Regions from separate parts of the Micrococcus sp. UYEF5 genome, predicted to be linked through region 1. Evidence: riboswitches for the same ligand, from Rfam matches in the RefSeq annotation. Region 1 holds a riboswitch; the other holds the start of a gene.

What was found. A riboswitch is a leader RNA that binds a small molecule or an ion and turns the genes downstream of it on or off. The one in region 1 is predicted to bind S-adenosylmethionine.
Region 2: it holds a riboswitch for S-adenosylmethionine, as region 1 does, so the genes downstream of both, ABIB16_RS05325 (bifunctional o-acetylhomoserine/o-acetylserine sulfhydrylase) here and ABIB16_RS03830 (flavin reductase family protein) in region 1, are expected to answer to the same signal.

Annotation. Positions count from the first base shown of each region.
Region 1 is NZ_JBEPNB010000003.1:38,339-47,716, forward strand. It holds gene ABIB16_RS03820 (MFS transporter) at 1-878, shown strand, start outside; gene ABIB16_RS03825 (cold-shock protein) at 942-1,145, opposite strand; gene ABIB16_RS03830 (flavin reductase family protein) at 1,384-1,908, opposite strand; SAM riboswitch class IV at 1,982-2,101, opposite strand; gene ABIB16_RS03835 (hypothetical protein) at 2,294-2,908, shown strand; gene ABIB16_RS03840 (RNA-binding S4 domain-containing protein) at 2,956-3,324, opposite strand; gene hisD (histidinol dehydrogenase) at 3,335-4,651, opposite strand; gene ABIB16_RS03850 (mechanosensitive ion channel family protein) at 4,786-6,363, shown strand; gene ABIB16_RS03855 (universal stress protein) at 6,380-6,916, opposite strand; gene ABIB16_RS03860 (MBL fold metallo-hydrolase) at 6,990-7,805, opposite strand; gene ABIB16_RS03865 (glutathione S-transferase family protein) at 7,818-8,969, shown strand; gene ABIB16_RS03870 (LamB/YcsF family protein) at 9,172-9,378, shown strand, end outside.
Region 2 is NZ_JBEPNB010000004.1:27,765-37,142, reverse strand. It holds gene ABIB16_RS05335 (CPBP family intramembrane glutamic endopeptidase) at 115-1,011, shown strand; gene ABIB16_RS05330 (VOC family protein) at 1,030-1,668, opposite strand; SAM riboswitch class IV at 1,846-1,961, shown strand; gene ABIB16_RS05325 (bifunctional o-acetylhomoserine/o-acetylserine sulfhydrylase) at 2,092-3,459, shown strand; gene metX (homoserine O-acetyltransferase MetX) at 3,456-4,586, shown strand; gene ABIB16_RS05315 (SGNH/GDSL hydrolase family protein) at 4,662-5,555, opposite strand; gene ABIB16_RS05310 (alpha/beta hydrolase) at 5,636-6,328, shown strand; gene ABIB16_RS05305 (RNA-binding S4 domain-containing protein) at 6,381-6,623, opposite strand; gene ABIB16_RS05300 (glycine--tRNA ligase) at 6,765-8,147, shown strand; gene ABIB16_RS05295 (GNAT family N-acetyltransferase) at 8,144-9,280, shown strand; gene ABIB16_RS05290 (cation efflux transmembrane domain-containing protein) at 9,277-9,378, shown strand, end outside.

The DNA of each region.
Region 1 (9,378 bases):
AGGCCATCTCCAACCCCACCACGAACCGGATCATCCGCACCGTGGTGCCGCCGGAGAGGCGCATCGGGTGGGTCGGGGTGAAGCAGTCCGGCGTGCAGGCGGCCCAGCTGGTCGGCGGCCTGTTCTTCCCGGCCGCGTCCCTCGCCCTCGGCTGGACGGGCGCCGCGCTGGGGGCCGCGGTGCTCATCGGGGCGCTCTGGGTGCTCGCGCTGGTCGCCGCCCCGCCGCTGCCCGGGGCGCCGCCGCCGGCCACCGGCCCCGTCGGCGGGCGACGACGGCGGGACACCTCGCCCCTGCCGGCCACGGTCTGGTTCTCCGCGGCGATCGCGTTCCTCACCGGCCTGGGCATGCAGGCCACGAACACCTACCTGCCGCTGTTCGCCGTCGAGACGCTGGGGATGACGCTCGTGGCCGGCGGCGCCGCGGCGGCCGTGTCCGGGGTGGTGGGGGTGCTCTCCCGGATCGGGTGGAGTCGGCGGATGAGCTCCGGAGACCGGCCCACCACCCTGCTGACCGTGATCTGCCTGGGTGCCGTGGCCGGCGTCGTGGTGTTCCTCGCCGCGGACCTGCTGGACCTGCCGGCCCTGCTGTGGGTGGGCGCCGCGGTGCACGGCTTGACGGTGCTGGGCGCCAACGTGGTGATCAACGCGGGCCTGTTGAGCGAGGTGCCGGCCGAGCGGCTGGGCCGTGCGACCGGGGCGAACTCGATGGGCATGTACGCCGGCTTCGCCCTGGGCCCGCTGCTGATGGGCCTGCTGCGCGACGTCACGGGCGACTACCGGGCCGGCTTCGCGGTCGTCGCGGCCGGGTATCTGCTGGCCCTGGGCGTGGTGCTGCTGCTGCGTCGCCACGTGGGCCGGCGCGGCGCAGACGCGTGACACGCGACGACGCCCCCGGTCCGTGTGGACCGGGGGCGTCGGAAGCCGTGCGTCAGGCGAAGATCAGAGCTTCGTCACGTTGGCGGCCTGGAGGCCCTTGGGGCCGTCCTGGGTCTCGAACTCGACGCGGTCGTTCTCCTGGAGCTCCTTGAAGCCGTTGCCCTGGATGGCGGAGAAGTGCACGAACACGTCCGCGGAGTTGTCCTCGGGGGCGATGAAGCCGTAGCCCTTCTCAGCGTTGAACCACTTGACAGTACCGACAGCCATGATGGTGTCCTTTCGATGTGCCCCCGCGGTGCGGTGGCGGTGTTGGACCGCGGCCCGGATGTGGGACGCGGGTGAAGCGGCGAGACTGAACCGCTTGCCCAACACTCATCGACGCCGGCGATGCCGGGCTGACGAGCAGTGAAGATGGCGGGATACAGCTTGATCAACTTCAGGCTCCATCATTGCACGGATCTCGCCGACCGGGAACCAGGGGCCCGATTGTTCACCTGGAGTTCGCTCAGAGCGCGCGCAGGCCGTGGAAGAGGTTGCGGTGCAGGGCGGCCGGGGGAGCGGCGTCCGTGTGATCCGCGAAGGCCGTCACCTCCAGCAGCACCACCGTGTGGTCGCCCGCCGGGACCTCGGCGTGCACTCGCGTCTCGAGCCAGAGCGAGGAGCCCCCGATCAGCAGGGCGTCATGCGGGCTGCGGTGCACGTCCAGACCGGCGAAGCGGTCGCCCTCGCGGGAGGCCAGCTGACGGCACAGCGGCGTCTGGTCCGCCGCGAGCAGGGAGACGCCGATCGCCCCGGCCCGGCGCAGGCGCGGCCAGGTGCGGGAGCTGTTCTGTGCGGAGAAGGACACGAGGGCCGGCTCCCAGGAGATGCCCACGCCGAAGGACGAGGACACCATCACCTCGGGGACGCCGTCGGCGAGGCCTGCCAGCGCGACGACCCCGGTGGGGAAGGCCGAGAGGCCGGAGCGGAGGTTGCCGAGGGACAGGTCGGTGTCCCACGTGGCGGTGTGGGGTTCGTGGGTCAGGGTCATGGCGCGCGTCCTCTTCCGATGACTGGCGCGGCTCCGCAGAAGGCGGGAACGCGGATCGCCCGGATCCGCGGAGGCGCGGTACTTGCCCGTCGGGGTGTCCGAGGGGCCGAATCATCACCTGGAGCACCCCACTACTGCGTGAGAGGGTTGCCGTCCCGCCGGCCAGGGCCGTGAATGACGGGAACTCGTGATTCTGGGGATCAGCATACGGAGGGGTCCGTGGGGTGGTCAAAGCGCGGCGGTCGCGCGGCGTCATCCGAGCTGCCCGATGTGATGCTTGACACACCGCGCATCGCCAGCCAGGATCAAGCCACTCGAGAGGGGGGCTCGAGACCGCAGCCCGCGGCCCCGCAATCGGTTCTCTGAGAGGGATCGGATCATGCGGATGGACATCGAGAAGAAGCGTGCGGCATTGTCGGCCGCCGTGGTCGTCGCGGCTCTCCTCGGTATCGCCATCTCGGGATGCTCCGCTTCCCCGGGCAGCGTCTCCTCCACCGCGAAGGCATCCACCGCTGCGGCGTCCTCCGTCACCGTGACGTCAGCGGCCCCCTCGGCAACCCGGTCGGCCTCCGCCACCGGTTCGTCCGCGTCGTCACCCGCCGGTGAAGAAGCACTCCCCGCCGCGCTGTTCGAGGAGGACGGGATGACGTTGGTCGAGTACACGCGCCGGCATCCGGATGCGGGCCATCTCGACCCGGAGAAGGAGTCCGTCCTGGAGGAGGCGGTCGGGACGGGCACACAGCAGATCACCGTGGACGCCCAACAGGGTGCGGTCCTTCGGGTCATCGTGCTGTGTCCTTCGGATGCCACCGGTGAGACGGAGATCCTGACCTCACGGGGTGGCGGGGGAACGAAGACCTGGATGGCCGGATCGGAGGCGCTGTGCGGCGGCTGGTCGGCGGCGACTCCCCCCGTGGATGAGGCGGGGCCGATGACGTTCACCGCCACGGTGGACAACGACAAGCCGTTCCGGATGGTGCTGACCGCACCCTCCGCATGAGGCCGCCATCACGACGGCGGATGACGGATCGGGGAGGACTGAGACGCTCAGCGTCGGTCGCGGCCCCGCAGCGCGTCCAGCTGTCGGCGGTCCCGCTTGGTGGGCCGGCCCGCGCCGCGCTCGCGGTACGGCACCGCGAGCAGCTCACGCGGCACGGGCGGCGGGGAGTGGTCCACGTACTGCTGCCGGGCCACGGGGGCGCCCACCCGCTTGGCGATCAGCCCCGTGACCTCGAGGATCCGCTCACCTCCGTCCTGGCGCACCCGCACCCGGTTCCCGACGACGACGGGCGTCGCCGCCTTCACGGGCTCGCCGTCGATGCGCACGTGGCCTGCGCGCACGGCCGCCGTGGCCGCGGACCGGGTCTTGTACAGCCGCACGGCCCACAGCCACGCGTCGATGCGGACGCCGCTCACGCCCGCCCCCTCACGCGAAGCGGGCGCGGATCGCGGCGCCGTGCGCGGGCAGGCGCTCGTCCTCGGCCAGCACGCCGATCCCGTCCGCGACCTCCTCGAGCCCGGTCTCCGTGTAGCGGATGCGCTGCTGCAGGCGCAGGAACGTCACCGTGTTCAGACCGGAGGAGTGCCGGGCCGTCCCCGAGGTGGGGAGCACATGGTTGGACCCGGCCGAGTAGTCGCCCAGCGGCACGGGGGCGTGCGGGCCCACGAACACGGCGCCGGCGTTGCGGATGCGCCCCACGAGGGCCTCGGGGTCGCGCGTCTGGATCTCGAGGTGTTCGGTGGCGTAGCGGTCGGAGACCTCCACGGCCTGGTCCATGTCCCGCACCAGCAGCACGCCGGACTGGGGGCCGGTGAGGGCCTCGCGGATCTGGTCCTCGTGGAACGCCCCGGGCACCTGCGCCTCGATCGCCGCCAGCACGTCCCGGAGCAGGTCCTCGGAGTCCGTGATGAGCACGGAGGCGGCCAGCGGGTCGTGCTCGGACTGGCTGATCAGGTCCGCGGCCACCCAGTCGGCGCGGGCGGTGCCGTCCGCGATCACGGCGATCTCGCTCGGCCCGGCCTCGGCGTCCACGCCGATCACGCCCTGCAGGGCGCGCTTCGCGGCGGCCACGTACACGTTGCCGGGCCCCGTCACCAGGTCGACGGGCGCGCAGAGCCACCCGCCGTCGTCGTCCTGGACGCCGTGCGCCAGCATGGCCACGGCCTGGGCGCCGCCGGCCGCGTAGACCTCGTCCACGCCGAGCAGCGCGCACGCGGCGAGCACGGTGGGGTGGGGCAGGCCGCCGTGGTCCCGCTGCGGGGGCGAGGTCACCGCGAGGCTCCCCACGCCGGCCGCCTGCGCGGGCACCACGTTCATCACCACCGAGGAGGGGTACACGGCGCGGCCGCCGGGCACGTACAGGCCCACGCGGCCCACGGGGATCCAGTGGTTCTCCACGACGGCGCCCTCGCCGAGCTCGACCGTGGAGTCCTGGGGGTGCTGGGCGTCGTGCACGAGCCGGGCCCGGTGGATCGACTCCTCCAGGGCGGCGCGCACCCGCGGGTCGAGCCCGGCCAGGGCGGCCTCGAGCGCCTCCGCGGGCACGCGCAGGGCCGGCGGACGGACACCGTCGAACCGCTCGGCCAGCTCCAGCAGGGTCTGCTCGCCGCCGTGGCGGACCCGCTCGATGATCGGGGCGACCACCGGCACCACGGAGGACACGTCCACGTTCGCCCGCGGGATGATGCGGGACAGGTCCGCGGTGGCGGTGTCGAGTGGGCGCAGGTCGGTGACGGAGAGCACGGATTCCTCCAGAGGGGCGGCGGCGGGCCGGCGGGACGGGGCGCGACGACGGCCGGGCCCGGACCGCGCGGACGGTCAGGCTCCATTGTGCTCTTCTCCGGGGTGCGTCCGGGGGCGGGTGTCAGACTGTCGTCATGGTCCTCCCCGTCCTGCCCGCCCTCGCGACCCCGCCCCTGCTGACCGCCCTGGACCGCCTCCTGGCGGGCGAGACCGTGCCGTCCGGGGTGGAGGGGGACATCCAGGACGGGGCGGCCGCCACCACGCGGGCCTTCGGCGTGGAATGGGGGACGCTGCTGACCGTGCTGATGGCGTTCGCCATCGGCGCGGCGGTCGTGTACCTGGCCCTGCAGGTGGCACGCGTCGTGCTCGTGCGCCGCCCCGCGTTCCAGCACGGCGCCGCCCGGCTGAGCCTGCCGGCCGCCGTCGCCGCCGGCCTGCTGGCCTCCCGGATCTGGCTCGGGGTCATGGCCGAGGAGCAGACCTGGTACCGGCCGGCGTCGTTCCTGATGCTCATCGCCGTGGCCGCGGCGGGCGCGTGGGCCGCGTGGCGCCTGGTCGGCGTGATCGAGGCGGGGATCCTCGGCCGCTACCAGGAGACCCGCGTCGAGCACCGCCGCGAGCGACGCATCCGCACGCAGACCATCCTGATCCGGCGCATCCTCAACGCGGTGATCGTGGTGGTGGCCGTCGCCGTGGTCCTGCTGGGGGTGCCCGAGGTGCGCTCGCTCGGGGCCGGCCTGCTCGCCTCCGCCGGTGTGATCTCGGTGATCGCCGGCCTGGCCGTGCAGTCCACGCTGACCAACGTGTTCGCCGGCTTCCAGCTCGCCTTCACGGACGCGATCCGGGTGGGCGACGTGGTGGACATGGAGGGCGTGTTCGGCACCGTCGAGGAGATCACCCTGTCCAACGTGGTGCTCAAGCTCTGGGACGGCCGCCGCATGGTCTACCCGTCCTCGCACTTCACCACCCAGCCGTTCGAGAACTGGACGCGGGTGGGCGCCGAGGTCTCCGGCGTCGTGGAGCTGGACGTGGACTGGCGCGTGCCCATGGATGCGCTGCGCGCACGACTCACCCAGCTGCTCGAGTCCACGGACCTGTGGGACGGGCGCGAGCACGCGCTGCAGGTGACCGACGCGACCGGCGGCGTCGTGCGCATCCGCGCCGTGGTCTCCGCCCGCAACTCCGGCGACCTCTGGGACCTGCGCTGCCTCGTGCGCGAGGACCTCGTGGCCTTCCTGCGCCACGAGCACCCCGAGGGCATCGTGGTGCAGCGCATGGTGGACCGGCACCCCGCCCACGACGACGCGGCGCCCGCCTCCGAGGGCTCCGACGCGGCGGCCCGCGGTGGCGACCGGACGGGCGAGCCGGGCCCGGACGGCTCCGGGGTGGCGGCCCGCGAGCCGCGCCCGCGCACCGCGCCGCTGCCGCGCGTCGACGGCGCCGATCCGCGCCCGGACACCCTCACCACACCGCTGACCCGCGTGGGCGACCACTCCGGCCTGTACACCGGCTCGATGACGGCGGTGCAGCGCAACCGCGAACTCGCCGGCCCGGGCGAGGAGGCGTTCGCCGAGCGGCGCGCGCAGCAGGCCAAGCAGGCGGCGGAGGCCGCGGCGGCGGACGAGGCCGGGCGGCGCAGCGGCACCGGCTCCCAGGCGGCCGGCCCCCTCGACGACGCCGTCACGCGCCGCCGTCAGGACGACGAGGACTGAGGCCCGGCGGGAGCGCTCAGCGCTCGAGCGTCGGGTCCCCGGGATCGACGGGCGTGAGCCGACGCCGCTCGGCCATCGGCTCGGACGCGGGCAGGCCGTGGGTGCCCGGGTCCGTCTCGGCGACGTGGCTCACGGCCTCGGGCGTGTGGTCCCCGTACTGCCGGTACTCCTTCACGCACAGCACCGGCTGATCGATCTCCTGCAGCAGCTCGTCCGAGACCGATCCCATGACGAACCTGCCGAAGCCGCCGCGGCGGCGCACGCCGATGACCACGATGGACGGGTCCAGCTCCGCGGCCACGTCCTTCATCTCCTCCACCGTGGACCGGCCACGCGCGTACTGACGGAACTCGGCCGTCACGCCGGATGCGTCCAACCGGGCCTGCACGCCGCGCTGCTGCTCCTCCGTGACGAGGGACTTGGTGCGGTGCTCGCCGCCGGGGCCCGCATTGACCACCACCACGTGCTCGCCGGTGGAGCGGGCGATGTCCAGGGCAGTGTCCAGAGCGGCGTCCGCGGCCTTCGAGGGGGCGTAGCCGACGAGGATGGTCATGGGGTGCCTCCGCGGGGTCGAGGGGACGGGTCTGAGGTCAGCGTAGTGCGGACCGGGCCCGCGGCGGAGGGGCTCAGCCCTCGCGCAGGTGGCGCAGGTGCGCGGCCACCGTCTGGACGGCCACGCGGGCCACGGTGCCGGTGAGGCCGGGGTAGATGCGCGGGGCCAGGTCCTCGGGTGTGATCGTCGCCGCCTCGGTCTCGGGCAGCGCGGCCAGGGCGGCGCGGATCTGCTCCAGGCGGCCCTCGCGGTGGTGCCGGTAGTCGCGGGCGACGACGTCCAGCGGCTCCGGCACGGGCCCGTGCGCAGGCAGCACCGTGAGCGGGCCCGCCGCCTCGAGGCGGCGCAGGCTGGCCAGGTAATCGGTGAGGGTGCCGTCCGGGTGGTCGAGCATGGTGGTGCCCGAGCCGAGGATGGTGTCGCCCGTGATGACCGCGCCGTGCGCGCCCGCGTCCGGGACGGCGAACGAGTAGGAGTCCGAGGTGTGGCCCGGGGTGTGCCACGCCAGCACCGGGGTGCCGGCGACGTCGATCCGTTCGTCCGGCGTCAGGACGGCGGCCCCGCCGCGGCACCAGTCCGGGTCCGCGGCGCGCACGGGGGCGCCCGTGGCCGCGTGGAACGCGTCCACCCCGCCGGTGTGGTCGGCGTGCCGGTGCGTCACCAGGATGAGCGCGATCCGGCGCCCCTCGGCCGCCGCACGGACGCGCTCGAGGTGGGCGGCGACGTCGTCCTCCGGGCCCGGGTCCACCACGACGGCCGCATCCGAGTCCGGTGCGGCGACCACGTACGTGTTGGTGCCCGCGAGGGTCATCGGGGAGGGGTTCTGGGCGGTCACGCAGCGCACCAGCGGGGCGGGCGTGGGGCCGGGTGTGGCGGTGGTCGTCGTCATAGGCTCGAGTGTATGGAGAACCAGCAGACCGGCCAGGCCGCGGACCGCGGCACCATCGACACGCGCGAGGGACTCACGGGCAACTACGTGCAGTCCGGGGCGGAGTTCACGCGGGACACGAACTACATCGCGGACCGGATCGTGGCGGACCCGGAGGCCGTGCGGGCCCTGCCCGTGGCCGAGCCGTCCACGGTCGGCCGCGTGGGCGGCGGGCTCACCGAGGGGGCCGAGGCGTGGCCCGTCGAGGCGGGCCGCTACCGGCTCGTGGCGGCGCGGGCGTGCCCGTGGGCGAACCGGACGATCATCGTGCGGCGCCTGCTCGGCCTGGAGGACGCGATCTCGCTGGGCACCCCGGGGCCGACCCACGACGAGCGCTCCTGGACCTTCGACCTCGACGAGGGCGGGAAGGACCCCGTGCTCGGCACCGAGCGGATCCAGGAGAACTACTTCACGCGGTTCCCCGACTACCCGCGGGGCATCACGGTGCCGGCGATCGTGGACGTGCCGACGGGCGGCGTCGTGACCAACGACTACCCGCAGATCACCCTCGACCTCTCGACGGAGTGGACCGCGTTCCACCGCGACGGCGCCCCGCAGCTGATCCCCGACGCCGGGCCGGAGCGGGACGAGATGTTCGAGGTGATCGAGCGCGTGTTCACCGAGGTGAACAACGGCGTGTACCGGTGTGGCTTCGCGGGCTCGCAGGAGGCGTACGACGCTGCGTACGAGCGGCTGTGGACCGCGATGGACTGGCTCGAGGAGCGCCTGACGACGCGCCGCTTCCTGATGGGGGAGCGGATCACCGAGGCCGACGTGCGGCTGTTCACCACGCTGGTGCGGTTCGACCCCGTGTACCACGGGCACTTCAAGTGCAACCGGAACAGGTTGACCGAGATGCCGGCGCTGTGGGGCTACGCGCGCGACCTGTTCCAGACCCCGGGCTTCGGCGACACGATCGACTTCGCGCAGATCAAGGAGCACTACTACGTGGTGCACGAGGACATCAACCCGACGGGCATCGTGTCCGCGGGCCCGGAGCTGGCGAGCTGGCTGAGCGAGCACGGGCGTGAGGCGTTCGGCGGGGACCCGTGGGGTGGCGGCACCGCGCCCGGGCCCGTGCGCGAGGGCGAGCGCGTGGACCCGGAGCACACGCCGCTGCGGTGAGGCCGCTCGGCCCGGCTCGCAACGCGGGTTGAGTTATCGCGGGTCCGGGGCTCGGACACCCGCGATAACTCAACCCGCGTTGGGGTGTGCGGCGCGGGTGGGCGCCAGGAGGACGCGCCGAGGATTGTTGAACAATCCCCCCTCATGCCTCAAGATTGTGTGACCGGCACCTCAGCCGGGCCCGATCCGAGAGGACTGCACTGTGTCTCACGCGCCGCAGATCGACCTGAACTCCGACGTCGGCGAGTCCTTCGGCTCGTGGACGATGGGGGACGACGCCGCCATCATGCCCTCCGTCTCCTCCGCCAACGTCGCGTGCGGCTTCCACGCGGGCGATCCCTCGGGGATCGCCCAGACCTGCCGTGACGCGGTCGCCGCCGGCGTCACGATCGGCGCGCACGTGGGCTAC
Region 2 (9,378 bases), on a different contig from region 1:
CCCGCCCGGACTTTCGAACGTGACATCGGGGGAATGGGGACTTTCGAACGGGAGAGAGGCCCTACCACACGTTCGAAAGCGCCCGGGGGGAGGGGCGGGCGGATACTGGGGGGCATGCCCGCCACCCCGCGCACGTCCCGCTCCCCGGCCGGCCCGGCCGTCCGACCCGCCCCCGCGCTGCCCGCCCCCTCGGCGCGCACGGTGCGGTGGGAGATCGCGATCGTCCTCGGCCTCTCCCTGGGGAAGTCGGCGGTCTACGCGATCGTCCAGCTCATCGACAAGGCCACCCAGGCCCCGCTCGGCGAGCAGACCACGGTCCTCAACCCGGCCCTGGCCGACCGCTGGGCCTTCGACCTGACCTATCAGCTGCTCGGCATCGGGTTCGCGCTCGTGCCGGTGGCCCTCGTGCTGCACCTGATGCACCTGCGCGGCCGGAACCCGTTCCGGGTGCTCGGCCTCGACCTGCGCCGCCCCGGCCGCGACCTGGCCTGGGGCCTGGGCCTGTTCGCGGCCATCGGGCTGGGCACGCTCGGCGTCTACGCCGCCGGCCGGGCCCTGGGGATCACGACGGCGATCGTCGGCTCGGCGCTCGGGGAGAGCTGGTACCAGGTGCCGGTCCTGCTGCTCTCCGCGCTGCGGCACGGGCTGCTGGAGGAGGTCATCGTGGGCGCCTGGCTCGTCGACCGGCTCGGGTATCTGCAGCGGCTGCGCGCCGCGGGCCTGGCGCGCGATCCGGCACCGGCCGTGCCGTCGTCGTGGGTGAGCGCCGAGGGGCTGTACCTGCCGACCCGCGCGGCCGTCGTGGTGCTCGCCCTCGCGCTGCTGCGCGGGGCGTACCACCTGTACCAGGGGATCGGGCCGGGCGTGGGCAACGCCCTGATGGGCGTGGTGTTCGCGCTCGTGTTCCTGCGGGTGCGCCGGGTGATGCCGCTGGTCATCGCGCACGCGCTGCTGGACGCCGTCGGGTTCGTCGGCTACCCGCTGCTGGCGCGGGCGGGGCTGCTCGGCTGAGCGGCCCCGCCCCCGCGCTCAGAGCGTGATCTCACCCTTCGGGGTGCGGAAGGTGACCGAGACGATCCCCGGGGTGCCGGAGGGCGCGACGTACTCGATGTTCACGTCCTGGACCTGGCCGTCCTCGTCCTCGCCGCCCAGCCACTCGGCGAGGCGCTCGGGGGAGCCGGCGATGTTCAGGTGCTCGATGGTGGCCTGCGGCTCGGCCGCCTGCGAGGGGTGCATGTCCTCCTGGCCGTCGGCCCAGCGCAGGATGTACGGCAGCTGCGGGTCCGCGAGGGTGCCCTTGATGCCGATCTGCCGCCAGGACAGCTCGCGGCCGTCCGGGAAGCGACGGTTGCCGGGGACGGCCTCGCGGCCGAGGCGGCGCTCGAACCGGCCGATGTCCGGGGTGGCCACGGCCCAGCTCATCCAGCCCCCGCCCTGCTCGGTGCGGGCGCGCACGAGCTGGCCGAACGGCGCACTGAGGGAGGCCGGGTGGTCCAGGGCCTCGACGACCTCCAGATACTGCCCCTCCGTCATGGGGAAGAGCGCGTTCTGGGTGCCGAAACGTGGGTGGACACCGCCCTTGATCCGCTCGATGCCCAGCGTCTCGGCGATGCGGGCGACCGTGGCGTCCAGGCCCTCGGGGCCGGCGGCGTAGGACACGTGGTCCATGCGACAGGTGTGCACTGCGCTGTTCCTCTCCGTTCCCGGGCTGCCCCGGGGGTTGACCTGGTGCGAGTCGCGGGGCGTCGAGCCCTTGACGGGTCGGGCGCCCCGTGCGGAGAGCGTATCCGCGTGTGACACGCGTGACGAAATCGTGGCGGGGCGGCGGGCTACACTCGGAGGCACGGTCACGAGAGTCAGCAACAGGCCCCGGCATGCTGACCGGCAACCCTCCTTCCGCGGTGGGGTGCCCCGGGTGACGACCAGGCCGGCCCCACAACGGACGCCGGCAAGCGCGGGCCGATCCCACGGCCCCTCTCGACGGCGCCGGGTCATCTCCGGCACCTCGACGACGCCGGTTCCCGGATCGGCACGTCGGCCGGCGGGCGGGGCGGCCGGGTCCGGCCCCTGAACCCCTCAGGAGGGTCCGCCATGACCGACCAGACCACCCCGACCCCCGATGCCTGGGGCTTCTCCACCGCGCAGGTCCACGCGGGCGTCGCCGTCGGCCAGCACGCCTTCGGTGCGACCGCCCTGCCGATCTTCCAGACCACCTCGTACGACTTCCCGTCCGCCCAGGTGGCCGCGGACCGGTTCGCGCTCAAGGACCTCGACCCGCTCTACACCCGCATCGGCAACCCGACGCAGGGCCCGGTGGAGGAGAAGATCGCCGCGCTCGAGGGCGGTGTGGGCGCGCTGCTGCTGGCCTCCGGCCAGGCGGCGACGACGTTCGCGATCCTCAACCTCGCCGGCGCCGGCGACCACGTGGTCGCCTCGGCCAGCCTCTACGGCGGCACGCAGAACCTGTTCAAGCACACCCTCGCCAAGGTCGGCGTCGAGACGACGTTCGTGACCGACCCGGACGACCTCGAGTCCTGGCGCGCCGCCGTCCGGCCGAACACCACGGCGTTCTTCGGCGAGACCCTCGGCAACCCGCGCGGGGACGTCCTGGACGTGCGCGCCGTCGCCGACGCCGCCCACGAGGCCGGCGTGCCGCTGATCGTGGACAACACGCTGGCCACCCCGTACCTGCTGCGGCCGATCGAGCACGGCGCCGACGTCGTCACCCACTCCGCCACGAAGTACCTCGGCGGGCACGCCGCGGCCATCGCGGGCGTGATCGTCGACGCCGGCACGTTCGACTACGCGCAGCACGCCGAGCGGTACCCCGGCTTCAACGAGCCGGACGAGTCGTACCACGGCCTCGTCTACGCGCGGGACCTCGGGGTGGGCTCGCCGCTCGGCGCCAACCTGGCCTTCATCCTCAAGGCGCGCGTGCAACTGCTGCGCGACTACGGCTCGGCCATCTCCCCGTTCAACGCGTTCCTGGTGAACCTCGGCCTGGAGACCCTGTCCCTGCGCATGGAGCGGCAGGTGGCCAACGCGGCCGCGGTGGCGCGCTGGCTGGAGGGCCGCGACGACGTCGAGCACGTGGTCTACGCCGGCCTGGAGTCCAGCCCGTGGCACGAGCGCGCCCAGCGCTACCTGCCGAAGGGCGCGGGCGCGTTCGTCTCCTTCGAGATCGCGGGCGGCCGCGAGGCCGGGGCCGCGTTCGTGGACGGGCTCACCCTGCACCACCACGTGGCCAACATCGGCGACGTCCGCTCGCTCGTGGTGCACCCGGCCTCCACCACCCACTCCCAGCTCACCGACGACGAGCAGCGCGCCGCCGGCGTCACCCCCGGCCTGGTGCGGCTCTCGCTCGGCGTGGAGGACGTCGAGGACATCCTCGCCGACCTCGAGCGCGGCTTCGCGGCCGCCGCCCGCCGCGGCGCCGACGACGCGGGGGAGCGGGCATGACCGCCGTCGCCACGCGTCCGTCGCGCACCGCGCTGCCCCGCGGCGGCCGCCACCGCCTGCGGGTCGGCGAGCTGCGCACCGAGACCGGCGGGCTGCTGCCCGACGTCGAGCTGGCCTACGAGACCTGGGGCACCCTCGCCGCCGACGGCGCCAACGCCGTGCTCGTGCTGCACGCCCTCACCGGCGACGCGCACGTGGCCGCGCACGAGGAGGACCCGACGCCGGGCTGGTGGGACGCCCTCGTCGGCCCGGGCCGCGCCGTGGACACGGACCGGTGGTTCGTGGTCGCCCCCGCCATGATCGGCGGCTGCCACGGCTCCACCGGGCCCTCGACGCCCGCGCCCGACGGGCGGCCCTGGGGCTCCCGGTTCCCGTTCCTCACGCTGCGGGACGCGGTCGAGGCCGAGCGGCGCCTGGCCGACCACCTCGGGATCGGCGCCTGGCGTGCCGTGATCGGCGGATCGATGGGCGGGGCCCGCGCCCTCGAGTGGGCCGCGACCCACCCCGCGCGCGTCGCCGGGGTGGGCGTGCTGGCCGCCACCGCGGCCTCCTCCGCCGACCAGATCGCGTGGGGCCAGGCGCAGACCGCGGCCATCCGCCTCGACCCGGACTTCCAGGGCGGCGACTACTACCCCGGCCCCGGCCCCGTGGCCGGCCTGGGCATCGCCCGGCGCATCGCCCACACCACCTACCGCACGGCGGGCGAGCTCGGCCAGCGGTTCGGCCGGGAACCGCAGGGCATCGAGGACCCGTTCGGCGCCGTCGTCGGGGTGCCGGGCGGGCGCGGGCGCTACGCCGTGGAGTCCTACCTGGACCACCAGGCGGCCAAGCTCACCGACCGGTTCGACGCGAACTCCTACCTCGTGGTCACCGAGGCCCTCATGGGCCACGACGTCGGGCGCGGGCGCGGCGGCGTGGCGGCGGCGCTCGCGGACTACCGGGGCCGGGCGTTCGTGGCCGCCGTCGACTCGGACCGGCTCTACCTGCCGGCCGAGTCCGAGGCGCTCGCGGCGGCGCTGCCCGCGCGGCCGCCGGTGCACACGATCGCCTCGCCCATCGGCCACGACGGCTTCCTCACCGAATACGGCCAGGTGGCCGACACGCTCAAGCGCACCCTCGCCCTCTGAACTTTCGTTCGGGAAACGGCGGCGTGTCGCGGCACTGTCGTTCGGGAAACGGCCACCGGTCCCCGCCGGCCGGGCTCAGGGCTCGACGATGTCCAGCGGCTCGGTGTGGTCCGAGCCCTGCGGCATCGGCGCGCCGAAGAGCGGCTCGGGGACGGGGCGCTTGGCCGTGACGCCGTCGCCGGAGGAGACGCCGCGGAGGCGGCGGACCACCCACGGCGCCAGGTGCGTGCGCACCCATGCGGCGTCCGACGCGCGGGCCGCGCGCCACGTGCGCGGCGCCGGCGGGGAGAGGCGCAGGTGCTCGAGGCCGTGCTCCACGCCGAGGGTGTCCAGCACCATCGCGGCGATCGTGTGGTGGCCGAGCGCAGAGAAGTGCAGGCGGTCCTCGGCCCACATCTCCCGCCGGGCGAGGTCCTTGAGCGACCACATGTCCGGCACCAGCGCGTCGTGCCGCAGCGCGATGGTGCGCACGTTCTCGTTGTAGATCGCCACGGTGCCGCGGATGCGGCCGATGACGGGCGTGCCCTTCACGTCGGTCGCGTTGAACAGCAGCACGGTGGCGCCGTCGGAGGCCAGACGCTCGACGACGGCGTCCAACCGGACCGCGATCTCGTCCGGGTCCGCGCCGCGCAGGATGTCGTTGCCGCCTGCGCAGACGCTGATGAGGTCCGGCCGCAGGGCGAGCGCCGGCTCCACCTGGTCCTCGGCGATCTGGTCCAGCAGCTTCCCGCGGACCGCCAGGTTGGCGTAGGCCAGGTCCTCGCCGGGCGGCGTCAGGCGGGAGAGCTCCTCGGCCAGGCGGTCGGCCCAGCCGCGGTGGTAGCCGGGACGGTCCGGGTCCGGGTCGCCGATGCCCTCGGAGAACGAGTCCCCGATGGCGACGTAGCGGCGCCACGGATGGGCGGCGGGGTCGTCGACCGGGGTCGCGTCGGAGGCGTGCGGAGGCTGGGAGGAGGATGGGTTACCCACGGGTAGGATTCTGCCCGCATCGCGCGGGAGGGGTCAACCTCCGGGAGGGGCCGACCGCGCCGCTCGCTAGGCTGGCGGACGTGAACGCGAACCCCACCCCCGCCGTCGAGCCCGTCGTCCGCTGGTCCCGCCCCGAGGGCGAGCGCACCGAGGACCTGCTGATCGTCCTGCACGGCTACGGCGCGAACGAGGACGACCTGTTCGGCCTCGTCCCGCACCTGCCCGAGCACGTCACGGTGGCCGCCGTGCGCGCGCCCCTGCCCCTGCAGCCGGGCTCCCACGCCTGGTTCCCGCTCTCCCAGGACCCCGTCACGGGCGAGCTGGGCTCCACCGCCGAGCCGGTCCGCGAGGCCGTCGAGGCCCTGCACGCCTGGGTGCAGGCGGTGCGCGGGGACTTCCGCACCGTCTCCCTGCTCGGCTTCTCGCAGGGCATGGCGATGGCCACGTCGCTGCTGCGCCTGGACCCGGAGGCCTACGCGTGCACCGTGGCGCTGTCCGGCTTCGTGGTGGACCCGGAGCTGGACGAGCCGCGGCTGCGCGAGCTGTTCACCCGCGACGACGACGTCGCCCGCGTCCGACCGAAGGTCTTCTGGGGCCGCGGCCAGGAGGACCCGATCATCTCCGAGCCCCGGGTCGAGGAGACCCATGCCTGGCTGAACGCCCACGTGGACCTCATGAAGATCGTCTATGCCGGGCTCGGCCACGCGATCAACGAGCAGGAGCTGGGCCACGTGAAGGAGTACCTCGCCCACATGGTGCCGCCCCGCGGCTGACGCACCGGACACGCTCGACGACGGCGCCGCGGCCGCCCGACGGGGCGTCGGCTCAGGCCTGCCCGGCCTGGACGACGAACGCCTCGCCGGCGAACTCGACGACGTCCCCGTCGTGCAGCTGGGCGCCGCGGCGCGTCTCCACCGCGCCGTTGACGGTGACGAGCCCGTCGGTGACGACGTCGCGGGCCATGGCCCCGTCGTCCACGAGGGAGGCGAGCTTGAGCGCCTGGCCGAGGCGGATGGACTCGTCACGGATGGGCAGGGGCTGGGCGTCGGGTGCGTTCGTCTCGGTCATGGTGTCCATCATGGCCGGTAGGCTGGACGGGATCGACCGGCGCGCCGCGCCGGAACGGGCCCGCCGCGTCGAAGGCGGCCGGGTGCCGTCGTCGTCGTGATCCCCTCCCGCCCCGCCGATGAGTACGGAAGTGATGCCCCCATGGCTGCCAAGTCCCCGCTGGACAACGTCATCAACCTCGCCAAGCGCCGAGGCTTCGTGTTCCAGGCCGGTGAGATCTACGGCGGTTCGCGCTCCGCGTGGGACTACGGGCCCCTGGGCGTGGAGCTGAAGGAGAACATCAAGGCCGAGTGGTGGAAGACCTTCGTGCGCTCCCGTGAGGACATGGTGGGCCTGGACTCCTCCATCATCCTGCCGCGCGCGGTGTGGGAGGCCTCCGGCCACGTCGAGACCTTCACCGACCCGCTCGTGGAGTGCACCCAGTGCCACAGGCGCCACCGCCAGGACCACCTGCTCGAGGCGTTCGAGGCCAAGAAGGGCCGGCCGGCCGAGGGCATGGCCGAGATCGTGTGCCCGGACTGCGGCACCCAGGGCGCCTGGACCGAGCCGCAGCTGTTCTCGGGCCTGGTCAAGACCTACCTCGGCCCCGTGGACAACGAGGAGGGCCTGCACTACATGCGCCCGGAGACGGCGCAGGGCATCTTCGTGAACTTCCTCAACGTGCTGGGCGCGGCCCGGAAGAAGCCGCCGTTCGGCATCGGCCAGATCGGCAAGGCGTTCCGCAACGAGATCACCCCGGGCAACTTCATCTTCCGCACCCGCGAGTTCGAGCAGATGGAGATCGAGTACTTCGTGCCGCCGGCCGAGGCGAAGCAGCACTTCGACCGCTGGGTCGAGGACTGCTGGGACTGGTTCATCGACCTCGGCATCGACCCCGCGCACCTGCGCCGCCTCGACGTGCCCGCGGAGGACCGTGCGCACTATTCGGACGGCACCATCGACCTCGAGTACGACTTCGGCTTCACCGGCGGCGACGGCTGGGGCGAGCTGATGGGCATCGCGAACCGCACCGACTACGACCTGGGCCAGCACACGACGCACTCCGGCACGAAGATGCAGTACTTCGACCAGGCGAACAACGAGCACTACACCCCGTACGTGATCGAGCCGTCCTTCGGCCTGACCCGCGCCATGATGGCGTTCCTCGTGGACGCCTATGCCGAGGACGAGGCCCCGAACGCCAAGGGCGGCGTGGACGTGCGCACCGTGCTCAAGCTGGACCCGCGCCTGGCCCCGGTCAAGGCCGCCGTGCTCCCGCTGTCGAAGAAGCCCGAGCTGCAGCCGGCCACCCAGTCCCTCGCGGCGGAGCTGCGCACCCTCTGGAACATCGAGACGGACGACTCCGGCGCGATCGGCCGTCGCTACCGCCGCCAGGACGAGATCGGCACCCCGTTCTGCATCACCGTGGACTTCGACACCCTCGAGGACCAGGCCGTGACCATCCGCGAGCGGGACACCATGGCCCAGGAGCGCGTGGCGCTGTCCCAGGTGAAGTCCTACCTGCTGGAGCGCCTGGTCAAGTGAGCGGGGACGTGACGGGAGCGGCCGGGGCCGCGGGGCATGACGACGGCGGCGCGCTGTTCGACTCCGCCGCGGTCGCCGACGGGGAGATCGTGCTGCGTCCCTGGCGGCCCGGGGACGACCTGGCCCTGCTCGAGGTGTGGGGCGACCCGGCCAACGCGCAGCAGCACCAGGACCGGGCGATGCTCGCCGAGGACGCGGAACGGCCCTGGCGCCGCGCGCTCGTGGCCGAGGACGCCGGCGTGCCGGTGGCGGCCGGCGTCGTCTACGCCTCGTCCGTGCACCCGCGGCGGCTGTGGCTGTACGTCGAGACCGCGGCCGCCGAGCGGCGCCGGGGCATCGGCCGGGCGCTCGTGGCGGCCCTGCGGGGGCTCGCCGCGGAGGCGCATGCCGCCGGCACCATCCCGACGACGGCCCTGAAGGCCCGGTTCGCCAAGGACGCCCTGGTGCCCGGCGTGGCCGGCGCCGACCCGCAGACCGAGGCCGACGGTGCGACGGGCCGCCCGCCCGTGGACACGGAGGCCGTGCGGTCCCAGACCGCCGCACTGGCCGCCGGCACCGAGGCGTTCCTCGTGGCCCAGGGCTTCACCCCCGTGCAGCGCTCCCGCCGCGTCGCGATCGCCCCGGGGGCCATCGGCCTGCCGGATGTGCGCGGGGAGGAGCACCCGGACGGCGTGGTCCTCGAGGAGGCCTCGACCGGCTCCGTCGAGCTGACGCAGGCGGTCGCCGCGTTCTATGACGCCGTGCACGCGTGGGACCCGTCGACCCTGAGCGTCGGGGCCGCCCAGCAGCTGCTGCTGGGCCCGGCCACCGGGGCCGCGGGCGCCGTCGTGCTCCGCGACGCGCCGAAGGCCGAGGGCGGGCGCATCCGCGCGTTCGCGGTGTCCTACACCCCGGAGCGCCAGGACGCGCCGGCCGATGTGCTCGTGGGCTGGGATCCGGAGCTGGGGGAGGAGGACGCGCTGCAGGCCGTGGCCGACCTGCTCGCCCTGCTCGTGGCCCAGTACCCCGTGCAGATCGAGGTGGACGAGGCGATGGCCCCGCTGGAGCGGATCGTGGACGGGCTCATCGGCGGCAACGCGGCGCGGACGCTGGTGGACACGTACGTGTTCGTGGACGACGCGCCGGGCGCGTGAACCGGGCGGCCGCAGCGGACCGCCGGCGCACCCGCACCCTGCGGGGCACCGTCCTGGCGGTGGCCCTGCTCAACGGCGCCTACCTGGTGGTCGAGATC